One region of the Pseudarthrobacter sp. SSS035 genome, then DNA from elsewhere that is predicted to be linked to it. Evidence: riboswitches for the same ligand, from Rfam matches in the RefSeq annotation. Region 1 holds a riboswitch; each other region holds the start of a gene.
What was found. Region 1 has a riboswitch for thiamine pyrophosphate ahead of thiO (glycine oxidase ThiO). Riboswitches for the same ligand answer to the same signal wherever they lie in the genome.
Positions count from the first base shown of each region.

Region 2: it holds a riboswitch for thiamine pyrophosphate, as region 1 does, so the genes downstream of both, thiD (bifunctional hydroxymethylpyrimidine kinase/phosphomethylpyrimidine kinase) here and thiO (glycine oxidase ThiO) in region 1, are expected to answer to the same signal.
Region 3: it holds a riboswitch for thiamine pyrophosphate, as region 1 does, so the genes downstream of both, MUN23_RS10075 (ECF transporter S component) here and thiO (glycine oxidase ThiO) in region 1, are expected to answer to the same signal.
Region 4: it holds a riboswitch for thiamine pyrophosphate, as region 1 does, so the genes downstream of both, thiC (phosphomethylpyrimidine synthase ThiC) here and thiO (glycine oxidase ThiO) in region 1, are expected to answer to the same signal.

Region 1 is NZ_CP096882.1:3,532,000-3,536,922, reverse strand. It holds gene MUN23_RS16385 (4a-hydroxytetrahydrobiopterin dehydratase) at 1-325, opposite strand, end outside; gene MUN23_RS16380 (thiazole synthase) at 399-1,214, opposite strand; gene thiS (sulfur carrier protein ThiS) at 1,219-1,455, opposite strand; gene thiO (glycine oxidase ThiO) at 1,452-2,804, opposite strand; TPP riboswitch at 2,795-2,915, opposite strand; gene thiE (thiamine phosphate synthase) at 2,943-3,719, shown strand; gene MUN23_RS16360 (RNB domain-containing ribonuclease) at 3,784-4,923, shown strand, end outside.
Region 2 is NZ_CP096882.1:3,975,788-3,980,710, reverse strand. It holds gene rpmA (50S ribosomal protein L27) at 1-153, opposite strand, end outside; gene rplU (50S ribosomal protein L21) at 215-523, opposite strand; gene thiD (bifunctional hydroxymethylpyrimidine kinase/phosphomethylpyrimidine kinase) at 796-2,394, opposite strand; TPP riboswitch at 2,377-2,474, opposite strand; gene MUN23_RS18440 (Rne/Rng family ribonuclease) at 2,576-4,923, opposite strand, start outside.
Region 3 is NZ_CP096882.1:2,193,965-2,198,887, forward strand. It holds gene MUN23_RS10045 (Na+/H+ antiporter subunit D) at 1-378, shown strand, start outside; gene MUN23_RS10050 (Na+/H+ antiporter subunit E) at 375-920, shown strand; gene MUN23_RS10055 (monovalent cation/H+ antiporter complex subunit F) at 917-1,195, shown strand; gene mnhG (monovalent cation/H(+) antiporter subunit G) at 1,185-1,607, shown strand; gene MUN23_RS10065 (DUF4235 domain-containing protein) at 1,656-1,919, opposite strand; gene MUN23_RS10070 (heme-degrading domain-containing protein) at 1,961-2,503, opposite strand; TPP riboswitch at 2,560-2,701, shown strand; gene MUN23_RS10075 (ECF transporter S component) at 2,767-3,417, shown strand; gene MUN23_RS10080 (ABC transporter ATP-binding protein) at 3,417-4,923, shown strand, end outside.
Region 4 is NZ_CP096882.1:3,874,456-3,879,378, forward strand. It holds gene thiC (phosphomethylpyrimidine synthase ThiC) at 1-1,353, opposite strand, end outside; TPP riboswitch at 1,393-1,500, opposite strand; gene MUN23_RS17905 (VOC family protein) at 1,656-2,531, shown strand; gene MUN23_RS17910 (hypothetical protein) at 2,645-3,082, shown strand; gene rpsP (30S ribosomal protein S16) at 3,295-3,711, shown strand; gene MUN23_RS17920 (RNA-binding protein) at 3,713-3,955, shown strand; gene rimM (ribosome maturation factor RimM) at 4,068-4,613, shown strand; gene trmD (tRNA (guanosine(37)-N1)-methyltransferase TrmD) at 4,614-4,923, shown strand, end outside.

The DNA.
Region 1 (4,923 bases):
AACCCACCGGCTGGGCTGTGGCGCCGAGCCGAACGGCAGCAGCACTCACGGCCGCGGCAGCAGCGGCATCCCGCTCAGTGACCTCGCCGCCGGCGTCGTGGGACGTGTAGCGCAGATGCACCCTGTTGTAGCGCCAGTCAAGGTCCGGGTGGTGGTTCTGTTCTTCCGCCAGGCGTCCGACGGCGGCAATCAGCTCCAGAGCGGCGGCCGCCGTCGGCGTCTTATAGACAGCGACGAGCCCGCCCAGCCGGTACTGCCAGTTGGGCAGCGCGGCCAGGACGGCGTCGATCCGCTCCCGCGTGAGTATGTCTTCCTTGCCGGCCACAGCGGCCTCCTAGGCTCGTCCGGTGAGCCCGCCCCGGCGTTTGGCCGAGGGCGCCAGGCGTGGAGAAAGCGGCCTAGAGAAACTCTGCCCGGCCTTCCATGGCCGATGACGCCAGGGCGTGCTCGCGGCGCGGAATCCTGCCGGCCGCTTTCGCCAGCCTACCGGCGATGACGGCGTGTTTGAAGGCCTCCCCCATGAGTGCCGGATTCTGCGCACGCGTGACCGCGGTGGCCAGCAGCACGGCATCACAGCCAAGCTCCATGGCCAGGGCGGCATCGGATGCCGTGCCGATGCCGGCGTCCAGCACCACGGGCACCGAGGCGCGGGAGACGATCAGTTCGATGTTGTGTGGATTCAGAATTCCCAGGCCGGTGCCGATGGGCGCCCCGAGCGGCATGACCGCGGTGGCACCCAGGTTTTCCAGCCGCAGGGCCAGGACCGGGTCATCGTTGGTGTACGCGAACACTTTGAAGCCCCGGTTTACAAGCTGTTCCGTGGCGTCCACGAGCTCCACGGCGTCCGGCAGCAGGGTTTGTTCGTCGGCGATGACTTCCAGCTTGAGCCAGTCGGTTTCCAGCGCTTGGCGGGCGAGTTCCGCCGTCATGACCGCGTCCCGGGCGGTGAAGCAGCCGGCGGTGTTGGGCAGGATCCGGATCCCGTGGTCCACCAGGAGCTGGAAAAGGGACCCCGATTCAGCCGGCGAATAGCGGCGCATGGCCACCGTGGTCAGCTCGGTTCCGGACGCCAGCAGGGCGGCGCCCAGCCCGTCGAGGCTGGGGGCGCCACCGGTGCCCATGATGAGGCGGGAGCCGAGCTCGACGCCGTCGATGACCAGCCTGTCTGCGCCCTCGGGACGGTTATGTGTGCTGATGTTGCTGGTTACTGTCATGGTGTCAGCCTCCCTGGACTGCTGTGACCAGTTCGACGTCGTCACCTTCGGCGAGCGCCGTGACGAACCACTGGCTGCGGGGTACTACTTCGGAGTTATGGGCGACGGCGACGCCGAGTTTCTGCCCGTCTGTTGCCTGGCCGTTGGCCGCGAGGGGACGGCCAGTGATCTGGCTGATGAGGGTGGTGATGGAGGCGTCGTCCGCCACGGAATGGCGCGAGCCGTTGAGGGTGATGTTCATGCTGATTCCTTCTGTGGGTCGAGGTCCTTCGTGCTGCTGATGTCCTTGTCTGGGGACTGTGTGCCGGCTACGTGGTGCTTTCCTGAAAAGCGGGCCGGGCTGAGGGCCCCCCATCGCGGGTCCGTCCGGCCGTCCAGCAGGTCCCGGCAGATGGCCGCCGCCGCCGGAGCCAGCAGCACTCCGTGTCGGAAGAATCCGGTGGCAACCATCAGCCCGGCAATGTTCGCCGTGTTCCCCCTCCGTGGCGTTAGCGCGGAAACCGGTACGCGGCCGAGGAGAGGCGCATTGTCCGGGGTCGCCGGTCTTGCCCGTGCCGTGCATTCCAGGAGTTCAAGCTCCGAGACGGCCGGCACCAGGACCTGGGCGTCACGCAGCAACTGGTAGACGCCGCCCGCCGAGACAGCGGCTTCGCCCGACCCGGCGAGCGCGTCTTCTCGCTGCGTAGCCCCGATCACCACCGTGCCGTCCCGCCGGGGAACGATATAGACCGGCACACCATGGACCATTCCGCGGACAGTGGAGGTGAGGAGCGGGCGCAGGTGCCGCGGAACAGCCAGCCGCAGGATGTCACCGTAGACGGGCCGCAGGGGCAAATGCAGTCCACCCGGCAGGCCCTCCAGCGACGCCGCCTGCAATCCGTTGGCCACGATGGTCTCCTTGGCCTGGACAGTTCCGCCGTGGGCGAGCCTCACGCCGATGACGCGGCCGCCCTCCCAGAGCAGGGCAGCGGCACGTTGGTCAACGGCGAATCCCGCGCGGGCACCTGCCACGGCTGTTCCTGCTCCCGGTTCGTGGATGGCCAGGACTTCCTGGAGGCACGCCACGAGTTTCCGTGGATCCACCTGGTGGTCGGCGGGGATGTCCAGGGCGCAGGATATGGCCGGGCTGAGCAGGGATTCCCTGGTCCTGGCCTCACGGACAGTCAGGGGTTCCACCACCAGGCCGCTGGCCTGCTGCACGGCCCGGAGGTCCATCAGTGCCCGGCGGTCCGCAGCGTCCGCGCCGATGGCCAGGGTCGGCGTCGTCAGATATCCGGTATCGCCAGCCCCGGCCAGGGCGAGGTCCGCCGCAAAGGCAGGCCACAGGCCGGAGGATGCCAGCATCAGCTCAAGGAGGTCTTCCTCCTGGTAGTGCAGTTCGCTCACAGGGGCCAGCATGCCGGCGGCTGCCCAGCTGGCGCCGTTGCCGGGAGCATCATCGATCAGCACGACCGAACGGCCGGACCGCCGGACTTCCCAGGCTATGGCGTGGCCGATGACTCCGCCGCCGATGACGGCCACGTCGGCGTGCAGGGCGGTGGCCTGGCTGGCTCGTGCGGACTCAGGTGGGCTGCTTATTGCGGGGGGCATATGTTCCTTCCCTACGCCGGTACTAGCCGGATCAGGTCAAGCGGTCGGCTCTGACGCCCTCTCAGCCCGGCCGCTTTGTGACGGCTGCAACGGGCTCCCGCAGTACCCGCCCAGTTTAGGGGACTTAGGCTGGTTTCCATGAACGCGCAATCCTTCGCCGCTGCAGGCACGCCCTCTGTCCCCTCCGCCGCTCCCGAGTCCTTGACCGGAACAGACCCTGCCGGCGGCATAAACACCGGCCTCCCGCACAGCGCCAGGCTGTACCTGTGCACCGACGCGCGCCGGGACCGCGGGGACTTTGGCGAGTTTGTGGACGCGGCGTTTGCCGGCGGCGTGGACATCATCCAGCTCCGGGACAAGGCGATCGAGGCGGCGGAGGAGCTGGAGCTGCTGGCCGTGCTTCAGGCCGCGGCCGAACGCCACGGAAAGCTGTGGGCAGTCAATGACCGTGCCGATATCGCGCTGCTGTCCGGCGCCCCCGTCTTCCACATCGGGCAGAAAGATCTGCCTGTCGCTTCCGCCCGCACGCTGCTCGGGGCACCAGCCGCGATCGGCCTTTCCACGCACACCGCCGAGCAGATCGAAGGCGCCATCCGGCTGTCCGGTGGGCTGACTGACCAAGGCGGCCTGGACTACTTCTGCGTAGGACCGGTCTGGGCCACTCCGACGAAACCGGGCCGGGCCGCCGTCGGCCTTGACCTGGTGCGGTACGCGGCCGAAGCCGTCCGCGCTGCCGGTGGCACCCAGGCCACGCTGCCCTGGTTTGCCATCGGAGGCATCGATCTCGGCAACGTGGAGCAGGTGGTGGAGGCCGGCGCCGGCAGGATTGTTGTGGTGCGTGCCATCACCGAAGCCCCGGACCCCGCAGCGGCGGCCGCGGCACTCCTGGCGACCCTGGACGCCGGCGCATCCTGACGATCCCCCGCGTGGCGGGCGGCGGGCGTGCACGATCCGTGGAAATCGAGCTAACCTGATTTTCGTGTCACATCATAGGTTGGCCCCCAATGTCCACGAGCAGACGAACGACCTCGCGGCGGCGCTGAGCGCCCTGCGGACCGAGCTGGAACTGCCGGGGCCCTACCCGGCGGAGGCGGTCCGGGACGCGGAAGCGGCAGTGGCCGCACACGAGTTGCCGGGTGCTGACCTGACGGAAGTGGCCTTCCTCACTATCGATCCGGCGTCGTCCACTGACCTGGATCAGGCGCTGTTCATCGAGCGTGCGGGCAATGGCTACCGGGTGCTGTACGCCATCGCTGATGTGCCGTCCTTTGTCCGCCCCGGCGGCGGACTGGACGCAGAGACCCGGCGCCGCGGCCAGACGTTCTACGCCCCTGACGGCCGTATCCCGCTGCACCCGGAAGTCATCAGCGAAGGGGCAGGCAGCCTTCTCGCCGGCCAGCTGTGTTCCGCCTACGTGTGGGAGTTCGGGCTGAACGACACCGCACAGGTCTCCACGGTGAGCGTCCGGAGGGCCACCATCCGCAGCCGGGCCAAGCTGAGCTACAAGGGAGTCCAGGCCGAACTCGACGCCGGAACGGCCGGTCCTGTCCTGCAGCTCCTGAAGGAAGTGGGCCTCAAGCGCGTTGAACTGGAGCGGCAGCGTGGCGGCGCCAGCCTGAACATGCCTGAACAGGAAATCGTGCAACTGCCCGACGGCGGCTACCGGATTGCCGCCGCGCCGCAGCTGCCGGTGGAGGACTGGAACGCCCAGATCTCCCTGATGACGGGGATGGCGGCGGCAGACCTGATGCTGGCGGGAAAAGTGGGCATCCTTCGCACCATGCCCGCCCCCGACGAGCGCTCCCTGCGTCACTTCCGCCTCCAGACCGAGGCCTTGGGCAAGCCATGGGACGGCAAGATCAGCTACGGCGAATACCTCCGCAGCCTTGATCCGACCGCGCCCCGGCAACTGGCCATCCTGCACTCCGCCGGCATGCTGTTCCGCGGCGCCAGCTACACGGCGTTTGACGGCACAGTCCCGGAAGCCGCCATCCAGGCCGCCATCGGCGCTGCCTATGCCCACACCACGGCACCGCTCCGGCGTCTGATCGACCGCTTTGTCCTGGTGATCTGCGAAGCCCTGAGCAACGGCAACCAGGTACCGGACTGGGCGCGGGAA
Region 2 (4,923 bases), 440 kb from region 1:
AACGCCGGCGCCCGGGTGGAAGTGGGTGCCACGCTGGCGGACGATGATCTCGCCTGCGGAAACTACCTGACCACCGAAGCGCTTGACGCCGAGGTACTGGGCGTTGGAGTCACGACCGTTGCGAGTGGAACTCGCGCCTTTTTTATGTGCCATTTGAAATGCCTGCCTTTAAATTCTGGGGAATCTGCTGAAGAACCTGAACAGTAACGAAGAGTTACTTGATACCCGTGATCTTGACCTTGGTCAATTCCTGACGGTGACCCTGGCGCTTCTTGTAACCGGTCTTGTTCTTGAACTTCTGGATGACGATCTTCGGACCACGGAGGTCTTCGAGGATCTCAGCCGTAACCGTTACCTTGGCCAGGTCCGCAGCAGCAGAGGTGACTTTGTCACCGTCTACCAGGAGCAGTGCGGGCAACTCAAAGGTGCTGCCGGCTCCACCGGGGACGCGGTTCAGGGTAACGAAGTCTCCAACGGAAACCTTCTCTTGGCGGCCGCCTGCGCGGACAATCGCGTACACCACTTGGGAACTCACTTCTCTCGACGTTTATTACTAAATTTGCGTGCTGAACCCGATTCCATATTTGGCTGGGTTCTCGCTGTGCCTCAACGCCGTGGGGTCGTAACCCAAGTGTTGGCGTAAGCACCGAAGATCTAGAATACGCTAATTTTGCCTTCGGCCGCAAATGAGGCTGGTTACGGTCGGTTGTCTGTGATAGGACCCACAAGCAGGTACTGCACTGACAATCCAAAACCGTGCCTGACTATCGTACAGGCCGAACGGGCCGCAGCCTGTCAGGAATGAATTCGCGGCGCGTCGAAGAATTCCACTTCGAACCGGCACGACTGCCTGAAAGCCACCAGCATCGCCGCCCGTTCATCCGCGGAAGCACTCCGGCCGGCGTCGTCAGCGAAGGCGATGGCGTCACGTGTGGCCTGGGCGAAATCCTCGTCAGCATAGGCCCGCAGCCAGTCGGCATAAGGATGTGCTGCCGGTGCACCCGCAGCCAGGAACTCCGAGTGGAGGGTCTGTCCCACTTCGGCATACAACCAGAAGCACGGCAGCACCGCCGCAACGAGGACCGCGTAGCTGCCGGAAGCCGAGGCCGCCAGCAGGTGGTCCACGTAGGACTTGGTGACAGGTCCCAGGACGGAGTCCACTGTCCTGGTGCTTAGCCACGTGCGGTGCAGTTCGGACTCGACCTCAAGGCACTGCTGGGCCGACTTTGCCCAGAACAGCTGGGCGGCTTCCGTGGGCGCCAGCGCACTGGCCCGGGCGAGGACCCGCGAATAGCCGTTGAGGTAGATGGCGTCCTGGGCGAGGTAATAGGCGAACTGTTCCTCAGCCAATGTGCCGGCCGCCAGGTCTCGGATGAAATCCAGTCCGTAGATGGCTGCAAGATCCGGCTCCGACGCCCGGCGCAGCGTCTCTGCGAATTCACCGGCTGCCGGAACCTGTTGCATGTGGTGGAAGTGGTTGATGGGGCCGTTGCCCCCGCCCACCTCAAGTTGGTCAGCGGCCTGCAGCGCGCCCACCAGCCAGGGCTTCACCTGCCGCAGTGCGGCTTCCCAGTCCCCCAGCCGGGCCTGAGCTGTGGCCATGGCCGACGACAGCGAGCAGCCGGTGCCGTGGCTGTTGCGCGTGGGGATCCTGTCCCCGCTCACTTCCACCACCTCCTGGGCGAGCAGCCCGGCAGCGTTGACCAGGGCATCCGGGCACGCGCCGCCGTCGAGATGGCCGCCCTTGACCAGGACGGTGGCACCGGTCGCGGCGGACAACCGCTGCCCCTGCCCGAGCGCGTCGTGCCAATCCCTCGCCTGCGGCTCCCCCACCAGGATGGCAAGTTCGGCCAGGTTGGGGGTAATCAGGTCCGCGAGCGGGAGCAGCTCCCTCAGGGCCGCCTCGGCAGACTCCTGCAGCAGCCGGTCGCCGCTCGTGGCCACCATCACCGGATCAAGAACGACGACGGCGGGACGCACCTTGTCCAGCCAGTCACGGACCACACCTATCACGGCAGCGTCGCCCAGCATGCCGATCTTGACCGCGTCGATGGTGATGTCATCGCTGATGGCATCGAGCTGCTGGCCCAGGAAGGACGCAGGCGGGACGTGAACCGCCTGGACCCCCTGGGTGTTTTGGACCGTCAGCGCGGTGATGGCCGCCATGCCGTAGCCGCCAAGGGCTGCAATGCTTTTGAGGTCGGCCTGGACGCCCGCGCCCCCTGAAGGGTCCGATCCGGCAATGGACAGCACCCGCGGAACGTCACGCAGCACCCGGACCGCAGAAGATCGGCCTGGTGCGGGCCGGACCCCAGCCCGGGTTGCCGGGGTTTCCGGCAGAGCCGCCGCGGGTGTTGCAGGAGGAAGGACAGAAGTTGAAGCCAAAGGAGACATCCCTTCGCCGGTGCTAACCGGACAGGTTCAACGGGTGTGGATCTCAGCCGGCTCTCTGCGCGGCACCCCGTGTCAGTCACCAGCCTAGCGTTCCTCGCGACTTAACGCCGGACGCCCGGACGCAGCCTGTGATTCACAGGCACGTCCGGGCGCCGTTGTATTGGCTTGCCCTACTGCTTGGTCAGAGCTCCGAGGCCGGAACTCCTACGCCCAGGATGATGGGCGCGTTGGCGGCAACCGGTTTGTCGGCCACAGGAGCCTTGACGGGCTCCGGCGACTTGGCGGCGTGGGTGTGTCCGGCGGCAGCCGCCGGAGCGGCTTCGTGATGCTCTACGGACGTGGCATTGGCTGCGCCCTGGGCACGGCTGGCACTCCGGTTCCGCCGGGGACGGCGGGCGCGGGGCTCCTCGGTGTGGTCGGAGTAATCCTTCTCCGCCGCGGCTGGCTGCTGCTGGCGGGCAGGTTCGGCCGCCCGGCTTTCAGTTGCCTGGACTGCCGGCGGCGTGCTTTCCGCTACAGGAGCCGGCTCACCAAGGTGGGCAAAGGCCTCCGCGAGGCGGTCAAGTGTCAGGGCAGGTGCGTGCGGCTGGTCATCGTGGTGCGCAACGAACGGAAGCACCACCTGCTCGCCGCCGAATGTCAGCACCGCGGCCGGGCGGCCGTTGGAGTCCGTTTCGGACTGCCCAACCGGAGCCGGCACCGGAGCCGCAGGCTGCCGGCCCGCGGCAGCTGATGCATGAGCCACCTCGTCGTCATGCAGATGCGCAGCGTGGGCTGCGGCCGCAATGTTCGCAAGCGCTGCCCGCGTGGCCTCCGCCTTCGCATGGCGCTCGGCATCGCTGGCTTCCGGGTGGACCGTGTGGATCTGCACCGGAGCTGCCGGTGCCGTTTCCAGCGGCTGGCCGCCCCGTCCGCGGCGGCGCTTCCGGTCAGTGCGGCCACCCGGCTGGCTGTCCGGGCGCTGGCTGTCAGTCCGCACGCTGTCAGTGCGCTGTGCTTCCGGGCGGCTGTCAACCCGCTGCACGTGATGCTCCGCGGCTACCGTGTTGGCGCGGCGGTGTTCCACGGGGTCGTCGTGGGTGACAATTCCGCGGCCCGCACAGGTTTCACACTGCTCGCCGAAGACCTCCAGGAGCCCGGTGCCCATGCGCTTACGCGTCATCTGCACGAGGCCCAGCGAGGTCACTTCGGCCACCTGGTGTTTGGTCCGGTCGCGGCCCAGGCATTCCACCATGCGACGCAGGACAAGGTCGCGGTTGGATTCGAGGACCATATCGATGAAGTCGATGACGATGATGCCGCCGATGTCGCGGAGCCGGAGCTGCCGGACCACTTCTTCAGCTGCCTCGAGGTTGTTCTTAGTGACGGTTTCCTCGAGGTTGCCGCCGCTGCCGGTGAACTTGCCGGTATTGACGTCCACCACGGTCATGGCCTCGGTGCGGTCAATGACCAGCGAGCCGCCCGAAGGCAGGAAGACCTTGCGTTCCAGGGCCTTGTGGATCTGCTCATCGATCCGCCACGCAGCGAAGATGTCCTGGTCCTTGGTCCACTTTTCCAGGCGGCCCACGAGGTCCGGTGCCACGTAGGTGACGTAGGCCTCGATGGTGTCCCAGGCCTCTTCACCGGAGACGATCAGCTTGGAGAAGTCCTCGTTGAAGACATCACGGACCACCTTGATGGTGAGGTCAGGTTCGCCGTAGAGCAGCTCCGGCGCGAGGATCTTGGTGGACGTGGACTGGCTTTCGATGCCCTCCCACTGCGCGCGCAGCCGGTTGATGTCGTGCGTGAGCTCCTCTTCCGAGGCGCCTTCGGCAGCGGTGCGGACGATGACGCCGGCGTGCTCCGGGAGGCGGTCCTTGAGGATGCGCTTGAGGCGGTTGCGCTCGACGTCGGGCAGTTTGCGGGAGATTCCGGTCATGGAGCCGCCGGGCACATAGACCAGGTAGCGGCCGGGCAGCGAGATCTGGCTGGTCAGGCGTGCACCCTTGTGGCCCACAGGATCCTTGGTGACCTGGACCAGGACGGTGTCGCCGGACTTGAGCGCGTTTTCGATCCGGCGCTGCTTGCCTTCGAGGTTAACGGCTTCCCAGTTCACTTCACCGGCGTACAGGACGGCGTTGCGGCCGCGTCCGATGTCAACAAACGCCGCTTCCATGGACGGCAGGACGTTCTGCACCTTGCCAAGGTAGACGTTGCCGATCAGGGAGTCCTGCTGGGTCTTGGAGACAAAATGCTCGGCCAGGACGCCGTCTTCGAGGACGCCGATCTGGATTCTGTCGTCGCGCTGACGGACGATCATCTGCCGGTCAACTGATTCGCGGCGGGCCAGGAACTCGGCCTCGGTGATGACGGTGCGGCGGCGGCCGGTGTCGCGGGATTCGCGGCGGCGCTGCTTCTTGGCTTCGAGGCGGGTGGAACCCTTGACAGACGTGACGCGGTTGTTGACCGGCGCTTCGGTCGCGGCGCGCGGCGCGCGGACACGGGTCACCGTGTTGGGCGGGTCGTCGCCTTCTCCTCCGGTCAGTTCCA
Region 3 (4,923 bases), 1.3 Mb from region 1:
TACGCCCTGGTGATCGGCGGTGTGGTCACCAGCCTCCTGACCTTGCTGGCCGTCGCGCGGGTCTGGAACCGCGCATTCTGGCGCAAGCCCTCGGACGCCGAGCACCCGGACCCCGTCCTGCTGGCTGAGCCCGAGGATTCGGATACCGGCAGCCGGGCCGGCCGCAAAAACGTCACGCTGCTGCCCCGCACCATGGTGGGCTCAACCCTGGGCCTGGTGGTCCTGGGCGTGTCACTCACTGTTTTCGCGGGCCCGCTGTTCACAGTCTCGGACCAGGCCGCCCACGAAATGCTGGACAGGTCCGCCTACATCCAGGCCGTACTGGGCGAGGACACGGACGTTCCCCCGCTGGCCCTGAAAGACGGTGGGGGCAAATGAGCCGCCGCCGGATTTCCCTCCGCCAGGAACTGCCCCTGCTGGTATGGCTGGTGATTGTCTGGGGCGCCCTGTGGCAGGACTTCAGCCCCGGCAACCTGCTCTTCGGCGCGTTGCTGGCCGTCCTCGTGGCCCGGATATTCTACCTGCCGCCGGTGGAACTCAGCGGCCGGTTCAACATTCTTTATGCAGTGCCATTCGCCCTGCGTTTCCTGGGCAGGGTGGCGGCAGCCAGCGTTGAGGTCATGTATCTGGCGGCTGTCCGCGGCCCGCGGGTCATCAACGCCGTCGTCGCGGTGCCGTTGCGGAGCCACCAGGACCTGATGGTCACCGCCACCGGGCACGTGATTTCGCTGATCCCGGGCTCGCTGGTGGTGGAAGTGGACCGGTCAACGTCCACCCTGTACCTCCACGCGCTCAATGTCAGCAACCCGGAAGAAGTGGAAAGCCTGCGCAAGGAAGTCCGCTCCATCGAAGCGGGCCTGATCAGGATCATGGGCACCCGCGAAGAACTCGAAGCAATCCGGCAGGAGGCCGCAGCATGATGCAGACCGTCCTGGCTGTCACCGCAGTCATTCTCTCGCTGGCGGCGGCGGGAGCCATCATCAGGATCTCCCGCGGCCCGTCGCTGCTGGACAGGGTGCTGGCCTCCGACGTCCTGCTCGCGATCCTCGGTGCGGCCCTGTGCATCGACATGGCCGTCAACCGGCACCTGAACAACCTGATGCTGCTGGTGGCGCTGTCCGTGGTCGGCTTCATCGGGTCGGTGACCGTTGCGCGCTACGTGGCCGACCGGCGGGAGCAAGCCAATGAGTCCTGAGGCCAGCGTGGTTGATAACGTCATCGATACCGTGTCGGCGGTGTTCCTGGTAGTGGGTGCCCTTATGTCGCTCGCCGCCGCCGTGGGCCTGCTCCGTTTCCCGGACCTGCTGAGCCGGATGCACGCGGCCACCAAGCCCCAGGTGCTGGGGCTGTTCCTACTCCTGGCGGCCATCGGCCTGCAGCTGCGCACCTGGTGGGTGTGGCCGGTGCTGCTGGTGGCCTGGATTTTCCAGCTGCTGACGGTGCCGGTTTCCGCCCACATGGTGGGCCGCGCCGGTTACCGGACCAAACACCTGCACCGTGAGCTGCTCAGCTCCGATGAACTCGAAGCCGTGGTTCAGAAGGCGGCCCAGTCGGCCCGGGATGAGTCATCCCGGGATGAAGCGTCCGACGGCGGCCGGCGGGACTGAGCGTCAACCCACCGCCGGACTGCTTGCCAGGGTTAAACCTCGCCAGGTTTAGACGATGTCCTGGGACTTGGCGAAACGGGTGATGGCCCGCTGCGTGCCGCGGTTGGCGAGCACCTGGATGATGGTGCTGACCGAGGCCGAAATGAGCGCAAACGTCAGGGCCGAGCGCAGGGTGGTGGGAGTGTCTTCATCCTTGCCGGTGGGGGGCTTGCGGCCGGTGGACTTTTCCCACACGGTATTGACCACCTTGGTGCCGACGAACCCGGCGCCGATGCTGATTGCAGTGCCGAGCAGCTTGATGAACAGGTTCATTCGTTGAACTCCTTGTGAGCGGATCCGGGACTTCCTTTAGCCTAACCCGGCTGCATGGACTCCAGAATCTCACGCAGGGCTTCCACCACCAGATCGTGGTCCTGCTGCTGGGGCAGGCCCGAGACCGTCACCGTGGCCACTGCACCCACGCCGGCGACGTAGACCGGGAAGCAGCCGCCGTGCGGGGCGTAGGTGGACTCGTCAAACCAGCCGTGGTCCTCGATCCGGCCGCCGTGCAGCCTGCCGCGGAGGCCCACCAGCAACGAAGGGATCTCATACCTGGCGGCGGTGCGCTGCTTCGCCTGGATCCAGCGCTCGTTGTCCGGGGTGGCGCCGTCCAGGGCCACGTGGAACAGGACCTGGTCACCCTTGGTGATGTCGATCGCGATGGGCAGCTTCCGGCTCTTGCCCAGCTCCACCAGGAGCAGCCCGAGGTTGAGGGAGTCGTCCTTGCTGAAATGCGGAAACTGCAGCTCGTTGATCTCGGCTTCGACCCGGGCAATCAGGGCCTCCAGCAGCCCCGCCGGCTGGGGCACCGTCGAATCGGGATTGAACGCAGTCACAGTCGGGTTGTTGGCAGTCATGGCCCACAATCTACCCCGCCCTCGGTGTAAACTGGAGCACGCCCATCAGGGCAGATTTATTACGACAGGGGAGCGCCGCCGTCGGACATCACTGGCATTGCCAGGGAACCGCAGGTGGGCGCTGAGAGTGCGGACAGCCGCAGACCCTCGAACCTGATCCGGTTAGTACCGGCGCAAGGGAGTCGAGTTCTCGAAGTGTCCGGAAACGGCGGCAGCGCCGCACGCCGGGGCACTTTCCCCTCCTGTTCCTCAGGAGGACCAAAATGACAACTGCAGCAATCAAAAAGACCGGCAATACCTGGCGCGTTGTGGACATCGTAGTGGCGGCACTCATCGCCATCACCGGCGGCGTGATCTTCTGGGCCTGGTCCCAGGGCGCCGGCATCGTCTCCGCCCCCATGAACGCCGTTTACCCCCCGCTGACCGGCCTGATCGCCGGCGGCTGGATGATCCCGGCAGTGCTGGGCATGCTCATCATCCGCAAACCCGGCGCGGCACTCTTCTGCGAAGCGGTGGCCGCCACCGGCGAACTCATCATGGGCTCGCAGTACGGCGCCACGGTGCTGATCTCCGGACTCCTCCAGGGCCTGGGCGCCGAGCTGGTGTTCTTCCTGCTGGTGTACGGCAACTTCCGGTTCAAGTCCTTCCTGCACCAGAAGTACAACCTCATCGCCGCACTGCTGGCCGGTGCCGGGGCGGGCCTGTTCTGTGGCCTCAATGACTCGTTCCTGCCGTGGGGCTGGAACATCGCCTACGAGCCCGGCGACAAGCTCGCGTACATCGTGTTCTGCACCATCTCCGGCGCGGTGATTGCGGGTGCCTTGTCCTGGATTGCCACCCGCGGCCTGGCCCGGACCGGTGTGCTGAGCTCGTTCGCGTCCCGGAAGGCAGCGTCGGAGCCCGTCTTCAACTGATGACCGCTTCCGACGCCGGCGCTTCCGGAGTGCGCCCCGCCGCGGTGTCCGCCCGTGGCTGGGGCTGGCGGCATGCGGGACGTTCCGCCCCCGCCGTCCAGGGCCTCGACCTCGACATCGCGCCCGGCGAGCGGGTGCTGCTGCTGGGCCCGTCGGGCGCGGGCAAGTCAACGCTGCTGCACGCGCTCGCAGGGGTGCTGGGGGATGAAGGGGACGACGCCGACGAAACCGGTTCGCTGCTGATCAACGGTGTGGTGCCCCGCGGGCAGCGCGGCCGCTCGGGCCTGATGCAGCAGGATCCGGAAACGCAGGTGGTGCTTTCCCGGGTGGGTGACGACGTCGCCTTCGGCGCCGAGAACCTCGCCGTTCCGCGGGACGAGATCTGGCGGCGCGTCCATGAAGCGCTCGACGACGTCGGGCTGCGAAGTGCCGGCGGCACTGGTTTGGACGCCGACGGCGGCGCTGGTGCCGCCGGGCTCGCGCTGGACCACCCGACGTCGGCCCTGTCCGGGGGACAGAAGCAGCGCCTCGCGCTGGCGGGTATCCTCGCGATGCGGCCCGGGCTGATCCTGCTGGACGAGCCCACAGCGAACCTCGATCCCGCCGGTGTGCTGGAAGTCCGGGACGCCGTGGGCCGCTGCCTGGACAAAACCGGCGCCACGCTTGTTGTGGTGGAACACCGGGTGTCCGTCTGGAAGGACCTGGTGGACCGGATTGTGGTGCTCCAGCCGGGCTCCGCAGCGGGCTCCGCTGGAAGTTCCGCCGGGACGTCCGCCGTCCTGCTGGACGGGCCGCCGGACCAGGTGCTGGCGGAGGCGCGGGACATGCTGATCGGCGCGGGCGTCTGGGTACCGGGGTATGTCCCGGCAACCCGCCGCCGCGTGTCCGCAGGCTCCGGTGACCTGCTGCTGGCTGCCGAGGACCTTGCCGTCTCCCGCGAGCGTCCGCGGCGCCGCGGTTTCCGGACCATCCCGCCCGTGCCGGTGCAGCAGGGCATCGCGGCACAGGTCCGTTCCGGCCAGGCACTCACCGTCACGGGACCCAACGGCGCCGGCAAATCAACGTTTGCGCTGACCCTCGCCGGACTTCTGGCACCGGTGGCAGGGAAGGTGTCCGCCGCCGTCGAGCTTTCCGAGGGGGCCGGGATCGATCCCTTCACATGGAAAGCCAACCAGCTGATTTCCCGCATCGGAACCGTCTTCCAGGAACCCGAGCACCAGTTCGTGACCGGCCGCGTGCTGGACGAACTGATGTTCGGCCCGCGGCACCTGGGGCATGGCGAGGAGCGGGTTGATGAGCTGCTGGAACGGCTGCGCCTGACGCACCTGGTGGACGCCAATCCGTACACGCTCTCGGGAGGCGAAAAGCGGCGCCTCTCGGTGGCCACTGTCCTCGCTGCCCACCCGCGTGTGCTCGTCCTCGACGAGCCGACCTTCGGCCAGGACGCCAACACCTGGGCCGAGCTCGCATCGTTCCTCTCAGAACTGCTCGACGCCGGGACCTCCG
Region 4 (4,923 bases), 340 kb from region 1:
GAGGCCTAGGTGTTCCTTGGGCGTGACGTAGCAAAGCATTGCCGTGCCGTACCGGGCGATTTCCGTGGCGCCGATGGCGGACGTGATGTGGTCATAGCCCGGGGCAATATCAGTAACCAGCGGCCCCAGGGTGTAGAACGGGGCGCCCTTGCAGAGCTCCTGCTGGCGTTCCACATTCTCCCGCACCAGATGGAACGGGACGTGCCCGGGACCTTCCACCATGACCTGCACATCGAATTCCCACGCCCGCTGGGTCAGTTCGGCCAGGGTGTCCAGCTCGGCGAACTGGGCGGCGTCGTTGGCGTCCGCCGTCGCTCCCGGGCGCAGTCCGTCGCCCAGGGAGAACGCGACGTCGTACTTGGCGAAGATCCGGCACAACTCGTCGAAGTGCGTGTACAGGAAGTTCTCCTGGTGGTGGGCCAGGCACCAGCCGGCCATGATCGCGCCGCCCCGGGAGACGATGCCGGTGACGCGGTTGGCCGTCAGCGGCACGTAACGCAGCAGCACGCCGGCGTGGATGGTCATGTAGTCCACGCCCTGCTCGCACTGCTCAATGACCGTGTCCCGGTAGATCTCCCACGTCAGGGCGTTGGCCTCGCCGTTGACCTTCTCCAGCGCCTGGTAGATGGGCACCGTACCGATGGGCACGGGAGAGTTGCGGATGAGCCATTCCCGGGTGGTGTGGATGTCATCGCCGGTGGACAGGTCCATCACCGTGTCAGCTCCCCACTGCGTGGCCCACTGGAGTTTGTCCACTTCCTCGGCGATGGAGCTGGTCACGGCCGAGTTGCCGATGTTGGCATTGATCTTCACCAGGAAGGCCTTGCCGATGATCATGGGTTCGGATTCCGGGTGGTTGATGTTGTTGGGGATGATGGCCCGGCCGGCCGCCACCTCGTTGCGGACCAGTTCCACGTCGCAATTTTCACGGAGGGCGATGAACTGCATCTCGGGGGTGATGACGCCCTGCCGCGCGTAGTGCATCTGGGTGACGGTCCGGCCGCCGACGGCGCGGCGGGGCACCGGCTGGGCGCCCTTCCACTCCGCAGAGGCTGCGCCGCGGCGCACGGCCGACTTGCCGTCGTCGAGCAGGTTCCGCTCCCGGCCGCTGTAGGGCTCGGTGTCTCCGCGGGCGGCGATCCACTCTGAGCGGAACGGGTTGAGGCCCACCACCGGATCGCTGCCCGGTCCCGCCGTGCGGTAGGTCCGGAAAGGCCCGTTCGCCTCGCCGTTTGGCGACGGTTCGAGGGCGATCTCGGTCACGGGAACCCGGATCCCGGTGGCCTCATCGTGGATAAACGCCAGCGAGTGGGACTTCAGTGACTGGGTTTCAGGCTGGAGCGTTTGATCCACGTCGGCATTTTGGGCAGGGATCAGCTGTGTTTCTTGTGTATTCAATGAATACTCACTTCCTTCGCCGGCATTACCCGGACAGGTTCAACGGTCGCAGGCTGCGTCAGCCCGATCTCAGCCCCTGCAAGGGCTCCCGTGTGGTCAAGTCGAAGCTACCACAGGCCGAGGGTGGATTGGTGACAGCAATCACGGGAAAGCGGTCGCAATCTGTCTGCTCCGCCACTTGAATCAAATTGAAGCTTCAAGTAAATTGGAGCCATAGCCGCCTTCCATCCGAAGGCCAACGGACCGGGAGTGTTCAAATGACTGCAGAAGCCACCAGCCGGGATCTCCTTCCCGCCGACCTCTCCATGGGCACCGTGATGCTGAAGGTGGGCGACATGAAGCTGATGACCGGCTACTACCAGCGTGCGCTCGGCCTTGAGGTCGTCGCGGAACAGGACGGCGGCGTCTATCTTGGCCGCCTTCAACGCCCGCTGGTCCATCTCGCGGCCGCCCCGTCCTTGAATCTGCCTGGCAGGGGAGAGGCCGGGCTGTTCCACACCGCACTGCTGTTTGACGACCAGGCTTCGCTGGCCGCCACGGTAGCCACCGCCGCCCAGTACGAACCCCGGTCCTTCACAGGCAGCGCCGACCACCTCGTCAGCGAGGCCTTCTACTTCAATGACCCCGAAGGCAACGGCATCGAACTGTACTGGGACAGGCCCCGCGAAAACTGGTCCTGGAACGGGAAGGATGTAGTGATGGACAGCCTGGCACTGCCGCCGCAGCGCTTCCTCGAGCAGCACCTGACCCAGGAATCCGTGGCCGGCCAGCGGGCCAGCGAAGCCGGAGTGGGCCACGTCCACCTCCAGGTGGGCGACGTCCAGTCAGCGCACGATTTCTACGTGGGCACGCTGGGCTTCGAAAAGACCGCCGGCTGGCACGGGCAGGCGCTGTTTGTCTCTGCGGGCCGGTATCACCACCACATGGCCATGAACGTCTGGAACAGCCGCGGAGCCGGTCCCCGCAAGGACACCCTGGGCCTCGGTGAAGTGCTCATCGAGGTCCCTTCCGGGGATGACGTCGGAGCGCTCGCCGACCGCCTGAAGGTCGCCGGTGTGGCCTCGCACCACACGGGCGCCGAGCTTCGCTTCGAGGACCCGTGGCGCAACAATATCCGTGTCGCCGTCCGCTGAGTGCGGATGCCAAATGTGCGGCCTGCCTTGTACTAGGCTGATTCTGAACGGCCGGGGCGGCACTTGCTGCTGCCCTTCCAGGCCGCACCGTCGACGGAATGAGGGCTGTTCCCATGGGCTTCACTGAAATTTTTGTTTCCACTCACGATGCCGCGCTGAAGCGGGCGGACGTCCTGGATGCAGGCGGCTCCCCGGCGGGCCAGGCCCTGCGGATTCCCGGAATCAGCGATTTCGAAATCGAGCAGCTTGGCGATCTTGCCGGCGTTGCGGTGCACGCCGGTGGCGCGGACTACGAACTGGCCATGGTTGACGTGGCCAGTGATTCCCTCCTCGGGGTCCCGCGTGCCATGGTGCGTGCGCTCGCCGACCTGCTCAGCTACGAGACTGAAGGCGAAGGCAATGTCCTGGACGACGTCGCTGAAAAGTGGGCCGCCCAGGATGACATGCCGTTCGGCGCAGCCGAGGCCCGGACGTATGTCCAGCAGTTCGCTGAGCTTGCCAACTCCGTCGATGACGCCGCACGCACCGGCGTGTATGTCTGGTCGTCGTAGGCCGGCCGTGGCCCGCCGGGTCCGCCCGGCTGCCCCATCCCGACGTGTCAAGTCGAAATCCGGACGCTGATCTGGCACAATAAACAGGTACTCGATCTGCGTGGCCCCTCTCTCCGCGTCCGGATCCTGTCCTTCGAACCCTCAAGTATGGCCCGCCCCACGGGTGCAGAACGTCGGTTCACCCCTTTTCTGAAACAGGAGTGACCACAAAAGTGGCCGTAAAGATTCGCCTTAAGCGCTTTGGCAAGATGCGCGCACCGTACTACCGCATCGTCGTCATGGACGCACGCTCCAAGCGTGACGGCCGTGCCATCGAAGAGATCGGCAAGTACCACCCCACCGAAGAGCCCTCATACATCGAGGTGGACACGGACCGTGCCCAGTACTGGCTCGGCGTCGGCGCACAGCCGTCCGAGCAGGTTGCCGCGATCCTGAAGATCACCGGTGACTGGCAGAAGTTCAAGGGCCTGCCGGGCCAGGAAGGCACCCTGAAGACCAAAGCTCCGAAGGCTGCCTTTGTTGCCCCGGAAAAGGGTTCCGTGATCATCCCGGAAGCCATCACCAAGAAGTCGAAGCAGTCTGACGCAGCCGAGGCCCCGGCCGAGGCAGAGACCACCGAGGCTGAGTAGATTGCTGGCAGAAGCGCTCGAACACCTCGTCCGGGGAATCGTTGATTCGCCGGAAGATGTCAAGGTCAGCTCGAAGAACAACCGCCGCGGGGACACCCTCGAGGTTCGTGTTCATCAGGATGACCTGGGACGGGTGATCGGCCGCCAGGGTCGCACCGCACGGGCATTGCGCACCGTTGTGGCGGCACTGGCAGACGGCGAGCCGGTCAGGGTCGACGTCGTCGACACCGACCGCCGCCGCTAAGCGCTCGGCAACATCAGTTTTTTGCTCCGGCCCTTCCACCAGCAACGGTGGAGGGGCCGGAGTGCTTTCACCACAAGACCGTGGAGAATCCACAACCGAAACAGAGGAACAGATGCAGCTTCAGGTGGCACGAATCGGCAAACCGCATGGAATCCGCGGCGAAGTGACGGTCCAGGTGCTGACCGACGCTCCGGGGGACCGGTTTGTTCCCGGTACCGAGTTTGTGGTGGAGCCTGCATCGGCTGGCCCGCTCATTGTTGAGGGTGCGCGCTGGAACAAGGACATCCTGCTGCTCGCATTCGAAGGAATCGAGACCCGCAACCAGGCAGAGACCCTGCGCGGCGCCAAGCTTTTCATCGAAACCGAAGAGCTGGACGAGGACGACGACGAAGGCTGGTACGAACACGAACTGGTAGGGCTCGAGGCGCGCGTCGGGTCGCAGGTGGTCGGCAAGATCGCCGCCCTGCACACCTTGCCCGTCCAGGACCTGCTCGTGGTTGAAACGCCGGACGGCAAGGAAATCCTTGTCCCGTTTGTGGAGCAGATCGTTCCGGAGGTCAATGTGGCCGAGGGTTTCGTTCTGCTGACGCCACCGGAGGGTCTCTTTGAGGTCAACGACGGCGAAGCCGGCCCCGGTGAAGCGGAGGAAAACGCGTAGATGAGAATCGACGTCGTCAGTATCTTCCCGGAGTACCTGGCGCCCCTGGAGCTCTCGCTCATAGGCAAGGCCCGCCAGGACGGCCTTTTGGACCTGCGCGTCCATGACCTGCGTGATTTCACCACCGACAAGCACCGCTCAGTGGACGACACCCCGTACGGCGGCGGCGCCGGCATGGTGATGAAGCCTGAGCCTTGGGCGCAGGCGTTGGCTGCCGTTGCCGCAGCTGCTGCTGTCGCCGGAGCCGGTGAAGCCGCAGGGGGCGCCGGGGCCACGGCGGCCGAGCCCGCCAAGCCGGTTTTGATTGTCC